DNA from 2 places in the Planococcus sp. PAMC 21323 genome. Region 2 is predicted to be linked to the other one. Evidence: predicted binding sites of a transcription regulator. Region 2 holds the regulator's gene; the other holds the start of a gene.
What was found. The regulator NrdR, encoded in region 2, represses ribonucleotide reductase genes. The targets are predictions, from matches to a motif close to AACACNATATATNGTGTT.
Positions count from the first base shown of each region.

Region 1: PLANO_RS06975 (vitamin B12-dependent ribonucleotide reductase) is a predicted target of NrdR. The motif match lies at 2,759-2,776, and genes of this name have one in related genera.

Region 1 covers NZ_CP009129.1:1,366,595-1,374,008, reverse strand. The annotation lists gene PLANO_RS06975 (vitamin B12-dependent ribonucleotide reductase) at 167-2,725, opposite strand; gene PLANO_RS06970 (lipoate--protein ligase family protein) at 2,912-3,691, opposite strand; gene PLANO_RS06965 (rhodanese-like domain-containing protein) at 3,848-4,231, shown strand; gene gcvPB (aminomethyl-transferring glycine dehydrogenase subunit GcvPB) at 4,423-5,886, opposite strand; gene gcvPA (aminomethyl-transferring glycine dehydrogenase subunit GcvPA) at 5,879-7,246, opposite strand; gene gcvT (glycine cleavage system aminomethyltransferase GcvT) at 7,274-7,414, opposite strand, start outside.
Region 2 covers NZ_CP009129.1:1,154,310-1,161,723, forward strand. The annotation lists gene coaE (dephospho-CoA kinase) at 1-207, shown strand, start outside; gene PLANO_RS05865 (glyceraldehyde-3-phosphate dehydrogenase) at 307-1,326, shown strand; gene speD (adenosylmethionine decarboxylase) at 1,643-2,026, shown strand; gene nrdR (transcriptional regulator NrdR) at 2,141-2,617, shown strand; gene PLANO_RS05880 (replication initiation and membrane attachment family protein) at 2,629-4,005, shown strand; gene dnaI (primosomal protein DnaI) at 4,006-4,941, shown strand; T-box leader at 5,003-5,241, shown strand; gene thrS (threonine--tRNA ligase) at 5,453-7,381, shown strand.

The DNA of each region.
Region 1 (7,414 bases), 210 kb from region 2:
TAGGCTAGTTGACTTAAGACCCCGAGGTTCTAGGTGCATGAGCTAGACTAAAAGAAAGCGAATGCACCTGTATAGAACCGACAGGCTTAAGGCGACTTGCCGAAGCGGCGCTTTTTGAATGGAATACAAAAAACGCGATGGCTAATTAGCCACCGCGCTCATTATATTACAATCCACACTTTAATTGAGCATTGCAATTCGTACATGTATTGCAGCCACCCATTTCTTCAACTGTTCCTTTTCGGCAAACTGGGCAAGTATCGCCCACTTCAGAACCGATTGTCACATTCGTTGAACGAAGATCTTGGATTGTGTCGATCAAAACAATCGGACGCTTTCCAGTATCTTCTTGGTGTTCTTCTTCTTCGAAATTATTATCTTCAGCTTTTAAAGTTAGAACTTGTGAATCACGGCTGCCATCAACATAAACCGTACCACCTTTTGCTCCACCTTTATACAAACGCTCATAAACACCTTCTACTTGCTCAACTGTATAGCCTCGAGGTGCATTTACTGTTTTCGAGATAGAAGAGTCGATCCAACGCTGGATGATACACTGAACATCTGCGTGTGCTTCTGGCGCTAAGTCCATCGATGTCACAAATGCTTTTGGCAGATTTTCTTCGTCAGCTTGAGGGTTGTTCTTCAGATATTCACGAACAATATCAGCTTTAACTTCGATAAATTTACCAAGGCGACCGCTACGGTAGTAAGTGAACGAATAGTAAGGTTCAAGTCCTGTCGAAACGCCAACCATCGTACCGGTAGATCCTGTTGGAGCTACTGTTAATAGATGCGAGTTGCGAATTCCTTTTTCAAGAACTGCTTCGCGAACATGTTCAGGCATGCCTTGCATAAATCCAGTTTCAGTAAACGCTTTGCGAAGTGCCGCAGTTTCTTCATCTGTATTCCCAACTAAGAATGGGAAGCTGCCACGTTCTGCTGCTAAGTCAGTTGAAACTTCGTATGCTGCAGTAGCAATCGTCTTGAAAATTTCATCTACAAGTTCGTTACCTTCTGGTGAACCATATTCTTTGTCACAGTAAATTAGCAAATCAGCTAATCCCATAACTCCAAGACCTACCCGGCGTTCGCCAAGTGCTTGTACTTGGTTTTCTTCAAGGAAATATGGTGTTGCGTCAATCACGTTGTCTTGCATGCGGACACCTACGCGTACTGTTTCTTTCAAGCTTTCAAAATCAACTTTTTTTGTTTTTGGATCAGCAAATTGCGCCAAGTTGACCGCAGCCAAGTTACAAACTGAATAAGGTGCTAATGGTTGTTCGCCACAAGGGTTAGTTGCAACCACTTTTTGACCATAGGCTGCAGCGTTTGTTTTTTCATTTGCATTATCGATAAAGAAAATACCTGGTTCTGCTGAATAAGTTGCACAAATGTTGATCAAGTTCCATAGTTCGCGCGCTTTCATCGTGCGGTACACACGGACACCATGACCCATGCTTTCCCACTCACGAACATCACCAACTTCTTGCCATTTTTCATTATAAATAGCCATTTCATCTTTTGAGTAAGACTCAACGGCTGGGAAACGTAAGTCGAAATCCTCATCGTTTTCAACAGCTGTCATGAAATCACTTGTTAATGTTACAGAAATATTGGCACCTGTTAAAAACTCTTCGTTGTGAACAGAATAGGTACCGCCGTCACGCAATTTCGTTTCAGCATCGCGCATGATTTTCTCGTTAAATCCACCCATACCTGGGATTGTCCGATAGTTTAAGATACCTTGGTACATTGCTTCTTCTTGGGAAGACAATGCTTTAAATTTCAATTTGTCGTGAGCCAATTTTTTAATTGTCTCATCCTGTGTGTTTTCGATCAAATAACGCAAAATACGTGGGTTTTGCATTTTTGAAATGATGAATTCTGCGATATCTGGATGCCAATCTGCAAGCATGATCATTTGAGCACCACGTCTTGATCCACCTTGTTCTACAAGATGTGTTAATTTCGCAATATCGTCCAACCAAGATACTGATCCTGATGATTTGCCATTAACTCCACGAGCTAATGTATTACGAGGACGAAGCGTTGATCCGTTTGTTCCAACACCGCCTCCGCGACTCATGATTTCCATCACTTGTTTACGGTGATCCGAAATTCCTTCGCGCGAATCTGCTACAAACGGCATTACGTAGCAGTTGAAATATGTTACATCTGTATCGGCTCCTGCTCCGTAAAGAACGCGCCCAGCCGGAATAAATTTCAATCCAACCAATTGCTGATAAAACTTTTCGAACCATTCTTTACGCTTTTCAGGTGTTGTTTCTACAGAAGCTAATCCGGTAGCATTGCGTTTCGCAATCTGCTCGTAGAACACTTCCATCGGCTTTTCAATCACGTCGATTGGGCGATTAACGATGCCTGCTTCTTGTTCCCCAGGATTGTCGATTGCACTTCTGTAATCTTCTTCAATCCAAACTTTTGCTTTATTGGCTTGTGTATCAATAGACACAATATAACCAAGGCCACGAGCTGGGAATTTCGGATCTTCTTTAACAGTTAAAACAACAAAGTCGCCTGCTTTAAGAGTCTTTTTCTCCGTATCCTTAAATGAATAGCGATCAATCATTACAAGGCGAGATACCCCTTTGTGCGTTAACTTCATATCTGGTGTAATTTTGTGCACTTGAGGAAACGTCTGAATATCCTCATTTAAAGCTTGTGAGTTTAATGAATACTGGGATTGTGTGGCTGATACCATTTGACAATTCCTCCTTTGTGATATATGGAGTCGGATACTATATATAGTATTACTTCGATTCCCATCATACTACATATTGAAACTTGTTTTCAATAACAAGTTTCTGATGAAAATTCCAAACACTTTAAAAAGCTCTATTTATCAAGGTTTTTAACGCGTGAACTCAAAAAAATAAGACTAAAGACACTACACGCGAAAATTCCATTCAGAATTGGCATATTTTTTTTGTTCTAATGCCTTGACATCAGCAAGTTGCTGGTCTGTCAATACGTAGGGCTCTAACTCAATTGACAAGGCTTGCTCGAATCCAGCTTTAAACGCCACTGCACATTCTTCTGCAGTTGCAGGATTTGCACGTAGCGAATTGATCGCTACTGCTTTTTCAGGAATTTTGACGCGCATGCGCTCTTTTGCTTCTTCATTTTGAAATTTAAAAACCGACAAGAGCTTTTCAGCATCCAAGTCGATTAAAATTGCACCGTGTTGAAGAATAACACCTTTTTGGCGTGTTTGAGCACTGCCAGCTACTTTTTTTCCTTCAACGACCATTTCATACCAACTTGGTGCATCAAAACAAACAGCTGATTTTGGTTTTTTTAAGTCAGCACGCTTGTCTTCTGTATCTGGTACCGAAAAATAGGCATCTAAATCCAAATTTCTAAAACCTTCTAGTAAACCCTCGCTTAGTACACGATAAGCTTCTGTCACAGTTTCTGGCATATTCGGATAAGCTTCGCTAACAATTATGCTATATGTAAGTTCGTGTTCATGCAGAACCCCTCTGCCTCCTGTAGGACGGCGGACAAAGCCTAGCCCCAAACGCTCGACAGCTTCCATATCAATTTCTTTTTCTACTTTTTGAAAATAACCAATTGATAGGGCAGCAGGCATCCAACCATAAAATCGAATCACCGGCGGAATAAGCCCTTCGCTATGCCAATTTAATAAGGCTTCATCGAGCGCCATATTAAAAGAGGGGCTGCATTCACCTGAATTTATAAACATCCATTTTGGATATTTCACAAGATCGCCTCCTATTTCCGATAATTAGTGTAACATTGGCATTGAATATCCGTCATCTCTTCTCTTATAATAAAAGAAGATGAGAAAGGGGCAAGATCATTGGAATTTTTGTACATTACGATCGCAGTACTATTGGCAATCATCATTTATGCGGTAATTTCGTATTTCCGTATAAAAAAAGCTGTCACGAACTTGACACAAGAACAATTTATCGAGGGCTACCGCAAAGCACAATTAATTGATGTTCGCGAGCCAAAAGATTTTGCAGCGGGACATATTCTTGGCGCACGTAATATTCCACAATCACAATTACGTCAGCGCTACAAAGAAATCCGCGAAGACAAACCAGTCTATTTGTATGACCAAAACGGAGCACGCAGCGGACGGGTTGCCATTTTCTTAAAGAAAAAAGGCTATATCCAATTGTTCCAATTGCAAGGCGGGTTCAAACAATGGACTGGCAAAATCAAATCTAAAAACTAAGCTTTAAAACCCTTCCACACATTGCTGGAAGGGTTTTTTCTATATTTATGACATATGATATTCAGGTCGATTAAAAACTGTTCAGAGACGTATTAGGATGTTTTACTACTTTGAATTTCTTATAACTATTTTTACCAGCTTCTTTAACGAAAAGACGTGTAAGCCAATTTGGCCAACACGTCTTTTCGACTTTATTCTGCTTTGTAGTAACGAAGCACAGGTTTACGTGCTGCTTTTGTTTCATCTAAACGATTGATTACCGTCGTGTGCGGTGCATTTTGAACGATTTCCGGATTTTCTTCTACTTCTTTCGCAATTTGAATCATCGCGTCAATAAAAGCATCCAATGTTTCTTTTGATTCGGTTTCTGTTGGTTCAATCATCATGCCTTCTTCTACATTTAATGGGAAGTAGATTGTTGGTGGATGATAGCCAAAGTCAAGTAAGCGTTTTGCCATATCTAACGTCCGAACACCGAGTTTTTTCTGACGACGACCGCTCAAAACGAATTCATGCTTGCAATGACGATCGTACGGCAAATCGAAATGGGGTTGCAATCTACGCATCATGTAGTTAGCGTTTAATACCGCGTATTCTGTAACAGCTTTCAAACCATCTGGTCCCATAGAGCGAATGTACGTATATGCACGTACGTTAATTCCAAAGTTACCATAGAACGGTTTTACACGACCGATTGATTCTGGACGATCGTAGTCAAACGTATACGCTTCATCTTTTTTAACCAATATAGGTTTTGGCAAATAAGGCATTAAATCTTTTTTCACACCAACTGGACCAGATCCGGGTCCACCACCGCCGTGAGGTCCAGTGAACGTTTTGTGCAAATTCAAGTGAACCACATCAAAGCCCATATCTCCTGGACGCGCTTTTGACATAACAGCGTTTAAGTTGGCGCCGTCATAATACAATTTCCCGCCCACTTCGTGAATAATTGCAGCCATTTCTAAAATTTGTTCTTCAAACAAGCCAAGTGTATTCGGATTTGTAAGCATTAAAGCAGCTGTGTCGTCTCCAACAACGCGTTTCAAATCTTCTAAGTCGACAAGTCCTTGGTCACTCGATTTTACAGTAACGGTTTCAAATCCAGCAACAGTTGCTGAAGCAGGGTTTGTACCGTGTGCCGAATCTGGAACAATGACTTTCGTCCGTTTGAAGTCGCCACGAGACTCGTGGTAAGCGCGGATCATCATTAAGCCAGTCCATTCGCCGTGCGCACCTGCAGCTGGCTGCAATGTCACTTCGTCCATGCCTGTAATTTCTTTTAAATGCTCTTGCAGATCAAACATCAATTCAAGAGCTCCTTGAACTGTTTTTTCATCTTGTAACGGATGAATATTAGCAAATCCTGGGAAACGCGCAACAGATTCGTTGATTTTCGGGTTGTATTTCATCGTACACGATCCTAATGGATAGAAACCTGAATCTACACCATGGTTACGGTTAGATAACGCTGTGTAATGACGCATAATATCAAGTTCCGATACTTCAGGTAATTCAGCTGCTTCTGTACGGATCAAATCAGCTGGTAACAGTTCGCTCAAGTCTATTTCTGGTACATCAAGTGTCGGCAAGCTGTAGCCGACGCGGCCTTCTTTCGTCATTTCAAAAATTAGCGCTTGGTTGTCCTTATGCATGAGTAGCCCCCACTTCCTGTACTTTCACAGCAATTTCCTGCACGAATGCATCGATTTCTTCTTTTGTCCGTTGTTCAGTAACCGCAACAAGCATATGATTTTGGAATTCGTCATAGCTTAATCCAAGATCATAGCCGCCAATCATATCTTTTTCGAACAAACGATCATTTAATTGCTTTACAGTTTCTTTTGTTTTAATCACAATTTCATTGAAATGGGCACCTTCAAAAACAATTTCAAATCCAGCTTTTTTCAATTGTTGTTTCATATAATGCGTCTTTACAATGTTTTGTTTCGCGATTTCTTGTGTGCCGACTTTACCAAGTGCTGTCATAGCAACAGATGCCGCTAATGCGTTCAATGCTTGGTTCGAACAAATATTAGAAGTTGCTTTATCACGTCGAATATGTTGTTCGCGCGCTTGCAATGTTAATACAAATCCACGACGACCTTCTTCATCCGTCGTTTCCCCTACAAGACGACCTGGAACTTTACGCATTAACTTTTTAGTAACCGCGAAGTAACCACAGTGAGGACCGCCGTATGCTTCAGGGATACCGAAAGGCTGTGCATCTCCAACAGTAATGTCCGCACCTAATTGACCCGGAGCAGTAAGTGCACCAAGTGCTAGTGGATTTGAAGAAACGGAAAGCAATGCGCCAGACCCGTGAACAATTGGCTCAATTTCTTTTAAGTTTTCAACTTGACCAAAAAAGTTAGGATATTGAATCATCACAGTTGCAACATTGTCATCCATCATTTCTTTTAGCGCATCTAAATCGGTATGCCCATCTTTTAATGGAATTTCGATAACATCAATCGACTGACCAAGTGCGTAAGTGCGAACAACGTCACGAGATTCCGGATGAACTGCGCGTGACACTAAAATTTTCTTTCGTTTCGTGTGTCCTGCAGCAAGCATCCCCGCCTCAGCAAGAGCTGTTCCACCATCGTACATAGATGAGTTGGCAATATCCATACCTGTTAATTCACTAATCATTGTTTGGAACTCAAAAATAGCTTGCAATTCACCTTGAGAAATTTCTGGTTGGTACGGTGTATACGCTGTGTAAAACTCAGAGCGCGAAATGACATGATCTACGATAATCGGTTTGTAATGATCATAAACGCCTGCACCTAAAAATGAAGCATAGCGGTTCGTGTCTGCATTTTTAGCCGCAATTTGAGCCAATTCTTTTGTCAATGAAGACTCTGATTTAGCTGCTTTAATATTGTATTCGCCTCTAAAACGAACTTTTTCCGGAATATCCGAAAATAATTCATCAATTGAATCGATACCGATTGTTTCCAGCATTTCTTTTTCATCTTGAGTTGTCATTGGTAAATAGCGATGCTTCATGGAGTGATGTCCCCTTTTCAAGTTAAATTAGTTGGATCGTTTATAAAATGGTGTTTCTACTGTTTTCGCTTTTAGTCGCTTATTGCGAATTTCAACTTCTAATTCGATTCCAAGTTCAGCGTATTCACTTGAAACTAAAGCCAGTCCGATATTTTTCTTCAATGTTGG
Region 2 (7,414 bases):
ACTGAAGAAAATCAGTTGAAACGATTAGTAGAAAGAAATGGCTTTACTGAAAAAGAAGCAAGAGCTCGCATTAATTCTCAATTGCCGATGTCTGTGAAAGAAGATGGCGCAGATGCAGTGATTTACAATAACGGAAGTTTAGAAGAAACTAGTCAACAATTAATGCGAATTTTAGTTAGTTGGCAAGCCGCTTCTCAAAAAGAATAAAAGATATGTTTTAAAGGTTCTCTAAATAAGCAATTGTGTTATACTATATTAGAAATTAAAAACATAAGTATAACTTAATTACAAACGGAGGATTCCTACATGACAGTTTCTATTGCAATTAACGGGTTTGGCCGTATTGGCCGTATGGTTTTCAGACAGGCGATATTGATGGATGATGTCACAATTACAGCAGTCAACGCCTCATATCCAGCTGAGACCCTTGCGCATTTGATTAAGTATGACACAAATCACGGTACCTTCTCGGGGGACGTATCTTCTGAAGAAGATGCTTTAATTGTTAACGGGAAACGAGTTCAATTGGTTAGTGAACGCGACCCTTTGAATCTGCCATGGAAAGAAATGGGCATTGATATTGTCATTGAAGCGACTGGTAAATTCAATTCTCGCGAAAAAGCAGCGCTTCATTTAGAAGCTGGAGCTAAAAAGGTGATCTTAACAGCACCTGGTAAACAAGAAGATATCACAATTGTTATGGGTGTTAACGATGACAAATTGGATATTGAACATCATGATGTTATTTCAAATGCTAGCTGCACTACAAACTGTTTAGCGCCTGTTGTTAAAGTGTTAAATGACAAATTTGGTATTGAAAACGGTTTAATGACAACGATTCATTCGTATACAAACGATCAACAAAATTTGGATAACCCGCATAAAGATCTTCGTCGCGCTCGTGCTTGTGCTCAATCGATCATCCCTACTTCTACGGGTGCCGCGAAAGCGCTATCATTAGTATTGCCGGAATTGCAAGGGAAGCTTCACGGTATGGCATTAAGAGTGCCAACGCCAAATGTCTCATTAGTTGATTTAGTTGTAGACTTAGAGACAGCGGTTACAATTGAAGAAGTAAATCAAGCTTTTGAAGAAGCTTCTGAAAATGGTTTAGCAGGAATCTTAGAATTGACGATGGAGCCTTTAGTATCTGTAGACTTTAACAGCAACGCCAGTTCAGCAATTGTGGATGGATTATCGACAATGGTGATTGGCGAGCGCAAAGTGAAAGTATTGGCTTGGTATGATAATGAATGGGGCTATTCTGCTCGTGTGATTGATTTAACTAAAAAAGTAGCAAATGCGATGATCTTAGTATCAAAATAATATAATTGCCCTATATCTCCCCGTTTAAAGGGAGATATAGGGTTTTTTCTTATGGTTTTTTTGAGAGAGATTGAGAATTAATAAGATATTATTATTGCATTTACAATAAATACGTTTTATACTATGATTCGTAGTTGAAAAACGACTACCACTTCTGACTTTCCATCAAAGCAACTAGGAATTAGGAGCGTAAGATTTTTTATTCACATGACTGCTTAAAGGGTTAGGATCTCTTTGGACTAACTTTCCCCCGTGGTAGTCAACTTTGAATATTTTGCGCAAAAACCAAAATGATATCAAAGGGGGAAAACGAACCATGGAAACAATGGGACGTCACGTAATTGCAGAACTTTGGCAGTGTGATTTTGACAAATTAAACGATATGGATTTTATCGAACAAACTTTTGTTGATGCAGCACTTAAATCTGGAGCTGAAGTAAGAGAGGTAGCTTTTCACAAATTTGCACCACAAGGTGTTAGCGGAGTTGTGATTATCTCAGAATCTCACTTAACCATCCATAGCTTCCCAGAACATGGCTATGCGAGTGTAGATGTATACACTTGCGGCGATCTAGATCCGACTATTGCAGCGGAATATATCGCAGAAGCACTAGGTTCAACATCACGCGAGCTTGTAGAAATACCACGCGGTATGGGACCAGTAAGTGTTGAAAAATCCAAAGTTTCAGTAACTGTATAATCCATTTAACCAAAAACACGTAAGCAGAGGATAAAATCCTCTGCTTTTTCTATTTTTCTAAGGAATTTTTGTTATACTATATACACTAGATAGAGAAGTTAGGGAGATGTAGAAATGAAATGTCCTGCTTGCCAACATAACGGCACACGCGTTGTCGATTCAAGGCCAATAGATGAAATGAAGTCAATCAGAAGAAGAAGAGAATGCGAAGCTTGCGGATACCGCTTTACCACTTTTGAAAAGGTGGAGGAGATGCCACTGATTGTCGTCAAAAAAGATGGCTCGCGTGAAGAGTTTAGCCGCGAAAAAGTTTTACGCGGATTAATTCGTGCGTGTGAAAAGCGGCCGGTATCTTTAGAAGAGCTGGAAGAAGTTGTCTTTACAATTGAAAAAGACCTTCGACGAGAAGGCAATCCAGAAGTAAAATCTGAAGAAGTTGGGGAATTGGTGATGAACCGATTAGCCACTATTGATGAAGTAGCATATGTTCGCTTTGCATCGGTATATCGCCAGTTTAAAGATATTACTGTTTTTATCGATGAACTAAAGGATTTGCTAAACAAAGGTCCAGAAGGCAAGAAAATCGATTGAGGTGGTAACTTATGACTGCGTATTATAAAGAGTTGCAGCCTGCTGATCCATATCGTATTCGGTTGCCTTATCCATTTTCAAATTACGATCGGCAACTTTTAACGCTATTGTATCAACCGATGATTGGTGCAGAGGCAATAGCGTTGTATTTAACTTTATGGGCCGAAGGCGAAGCATCCCGAGAAGAAACGACTCATTATACATTAATGAACACATTAGGAAATCCAATTGCAAAAATTTTCGATGCCAGAATTCAGCTAGAGGCTATCGGATTGTTGAAAACATATAGGAGTAATGAAGGCGATCGCTCTTTTATTTATGAGTTGTGCCCGCCGCTCGACCCAAAAACCTTTTTTATGGATCCTTTATTGTCGATGTTTTTGTTTAGTAAAATTGGCGAGTCCTCCTATAGAAGAGTACGCAATCGCTTTTTGGTGTATACAGAAATTTCGGCAGATTATGAAGAAGTATCCCGTACTTTTACAGACATTTTTCAGCCAGTACATGCAAAAGCAGGCTATCCATCCGTCAAAAAAGATTTACAAGAACGCAAAAAAGGTAAGTATGAAGCGGATTCGGAATTTGATTTCGATTTACTTAGACAAGGTTTATCTGAGCAATTAGTGCCTAAGAAAGTATTAACCGCAACGATAAAAGAATTTATAACAAAACTGTCTTATTTATATAGTTGGGGACCACTAGAAATGCAGAAGGTCATTTTATTAGCAATTGAAGACGATTATAAATTGACGGTAGAAGGTTTGAAAAAATCTGCTTCTGAGTATTATAAATTAACAGTATCTACGACAGCACCGCAACTTGTTCAAATGCATAAACCAGCAGAAAAGCAAGAAGGTGCAGTTGAAACACCAAAAACTAAACAAGACGAATTACTCGTTTATTTGGAAACTGCTCCACCGATTCAAGTATTACGTGATATTGCGAACGGCAGTGAACCTTTACCGGCGGATGTTGAACTGGCCAATCAATTGGTCATAACACATGGCATGAAGCCAGCAGTTGTCAATGTGCTCTTGCAATATGTATTGTTGCGCACTGATATGAAACTAACAAAAGCATATGTAGAGAAAATTGCTTCGCATTGGTTACGTAAGGGCGTGACAACGGCCAAGGAAGCGATGGAAATAGCCCGAGTCGAGCACACCCAGTACATGAAGTGGAAATCAGAAGGTTCTCCTACAACTGTAGCGAAACCGTTTACTGGAAATGGAAATCGGAAACCGGTGCGCGAAGAAAAACTACCGGAATGGTTCCATAAAAAAGACGATGTACCTGTTGCTAAAACAGAGCCAAGAAACGAAAGTCTGGAAATAGAAAAACAAAAACTTCTTGCGAAACTTGCGCTGAAGAAAGGAAAAGGTGGTTAAATGGAACCGATTCGCGAAACATTAAAACGTGTGGTCAATGCACCTGCTTTTTCTGAGCGCTATAGTGAAATGCGTAAAGAAGTATTGGCTCATCCTGGCGTCCAAAAATTTCTTGGAGATCATGCTGAAGAAATTGATGCCCCGACAATTGATCGAGGGCTCGGAAAATTGTATGAATATATCGACCAATCCCATGACTGCAATAAATGCCCTAGCTTAGATGGCTGCATTAATCATTTAAAAGGCTTTGAACCAAATTTAGTGCTAGAACGTGGAACGATTGGGATTTCTTATACAAAATGTCGATTGAAAGAATCAAATGACAATAAACGTCATGCTTCATCTTTGATCCATAGCATGTATATGCCAAAAGAAGTAATGCAAGCAACACTTGATGGCTTTGATTTAGATGACAGTCGTATGGAAGCATTTCGTGCAGTTGGTGATTTTCTAGACAAGGCAACAGGCCCTGACAATTTACCTGAAAAAGGATTATATCTTTTTGGCCAATTTGGTATTGGGAAATCGTATTTATTGAGCGCAGTCGCTAATGAGCTTGCTGAAATTAATGTCAAATCGGTACTTGTTTTTGTTCCGGAATTTATGCGTGAAATGAAACAAGCGATTGGCGATCAAACTTTGCAAGAAAAAGTGGATTACGTGAAGAAAGCAGATGTGTTAATGCTCGATGATATTGGGGCAGAAGCGATGTCGAGTTGGACGCGTGATGAAGTGCTCGGAACAATTCTTCATTACCGTATGTCGGAAAAGCTTCCGACGTTTATGTCGTCTAATTTTAGTTATTCTGAACTTGAATACCATTTAACGTATTCACAGCGTGGCGAAAAAGAGGATTTAAAAGCAGCGCGCATTATGGAACGTATTCGTGCGCTAACGACACCAGTAAAACTCGATGGACGTAACCGACGAAATTAACGGCAGAACTATTGCCTTTTGGAACAATTCGGTTTATAGTAGTAACAATCGAACCAAGATTTTACATGCCTTGACAAGGACATGAGCGAACTTATACGACTTTCAGAGAGAGAAGCCTTGGCTGTGAGCTTCTTAAGTAACGTTTTTTCGCTTACCCCCTTTGAGCAGCAACTGTGAACAGTTTCTAACTAGCAGTTGACGGTACCGGCCCGTTAGCCGATGCAGAGCTTCTTTCAATATGGATCTTTCCATATTGAAATGAAGAAGGGTGGAACCACGAGCTAAAGCTTCGTCCCTTTTGGGATGGGGCTTTTTTCTGTGGAAAAAAAGAAAAGAACGTTTTAACTGAACAAAAGTGAACTTATATATGGAGCGAGCCAGCGGAGTCTCTTGCGAAATATGGGCAGCAGAATTCTTCTGTAGTTCACTTTTATTCAAGTTAATAAAGAAACGTCTACCAGACCCTGTGGTTTAGACATTTCACTAGAGATAATCAAAAGGAGAGATTGGCATGGCAGACATGATTCAACTAACATTCCCTGATGGAGCGGTAAAAGAATTTGAGCAAGGCGTAACAACTGAAGAGATTGCACAATCTATCAGCCCAGGACTGCGTAAAAAAGCATTGGCTGGTAAAGTAGGCGACAGTTTAGTCGATTTACGTACACCTTTGACTGAAGATGGGGAAATCGCCATCGTGACACCTGAATCAGATGAAGCATTGGAAATTTTGCGTCACAGCAGTGCGCATGTATTAGCTCAAGCGATCAAACGCATGTACCCAGATGCCAAACTTGGTATTGGTCCAGTAATTGAACATGGTTTTTATTACGATATCGACACAGATACAGCGATCACTTCAGAAGACTTGCCATTGATTGAAAAAGAAATGAAGAAAATTGTTAATGAAAACGTTGAAATAATTCGCCATGACGTGACACGTGCAGAAGCACAAGAACGTTTTGCGGCAATCGAAGATCCTTACAAATTAGAGCTTCTTGAAGCGATTCCTGAAGGCGACCAAGTTTCGATTTACGAGCAAGGCGACTTTTTCGATCTTTGCCGTGGTGTTCACGTACCATCTACTGGTAAATTAAAAGAATTTAAATTACTAAGTGTAGCTGGTGCTTATTGGAGAGGGAACAGCGACAACAAAATGCTTCAACGTATTTACGGTACTGCCTTTTTCAAAAAAGAAGACTTAAAAGCGCATCTTGAAATGCTTGAAGAAGCAAAAGAGCGCGACCACCGTAAAATCGGAAAAGAATTGAATTTATTCATGAACTCTCAAAAAGTAGGCCAAGGCTTGCCGATGTGGCTTCCTAAAGGTGCAACAATTCGCCGTATTATCGAGCGTTATATTGTTGATAAAGAAGAACGTCTAGGCTACGATCACGTTTATACGCCGGTAATGGGTAGCGTGGAATTATATAAAACAAGCGGACATTGGGATCATTACCAAGATGATATGTTCCCTGTGATGAAAATGGACAATGAAGAATTGGTATTACGTCCAATGAACTGCCCACATCATATGATGATCTTTAAACAAGGTATTCATTCGTACCGTCAAATGCCAGTTCGTATCGCGGAACTTGGTTTGATGCATCGTTATGAAATGTCCGGTGCATTATCAGGACTTCAGCGTGTTCGTGGAATGACGTTAAACGATGCGCATTTATTTGTTCGTCCAGACCAAATTAAAGAAGAGTTTAAACGTGTTGTGAATTTAATTGTTGAAGTTTACAAAGATTTTAATATTAATGATTATTCGTTCCGCTTGTCTTACCGCGACCCAGAAGACAAAGAAAAGTATTTTGATGACGACGCGATGTGGAACCGTGCACAAGCAATGTTAAAAGAAGCAATGGATGAATTGGATGTTGACTATATTGAAGTAGAAGGCGAAGCAGCATTTTACGGACCGAAAGTTGATGTTCAAGTGAAAACGGCTCTTGGAAAAGAAGAAACATTGTCGACTGTTCAATTAGACTTTCTTCTACCAGAACGTTTTGAGTTATCGTATATTGGCGAAGATGGCAAGCAACACCGTCCAGTCGTTATTCACCGCGGTGTCGTTTCCACAATGGAGCGTTTTGTCGCGTTCTTGATCGAAGAATATAAAGGGGCATTCCCGACATGGCTTGCACCTGTTCAAGTTGAGCTGATCCCCGTATCGCTAGATGTGCATAGTGCGTATACAAAAGAACTTCAAGAAAAACTACAGTCTCACAAAATTCGCGTAGACATTGATGAGCGTGATGAAAAACTGGGCTATAAGATTCGCGAAGCGCAAATGCAAAAAGTACCGTACATGCTAGTTATCGGTGACAAAGAGGTAGAAGACGGTTCTGTAAATGTTCGTAAATACGGCGAACAGAAATCAGAAAGTATGCCGTTTGAAGACTTTGTAAAACTGGTTCAAAGCGAACTTCGTTAATCAGCTTGACAGTGTTTGTTACACATGATATTA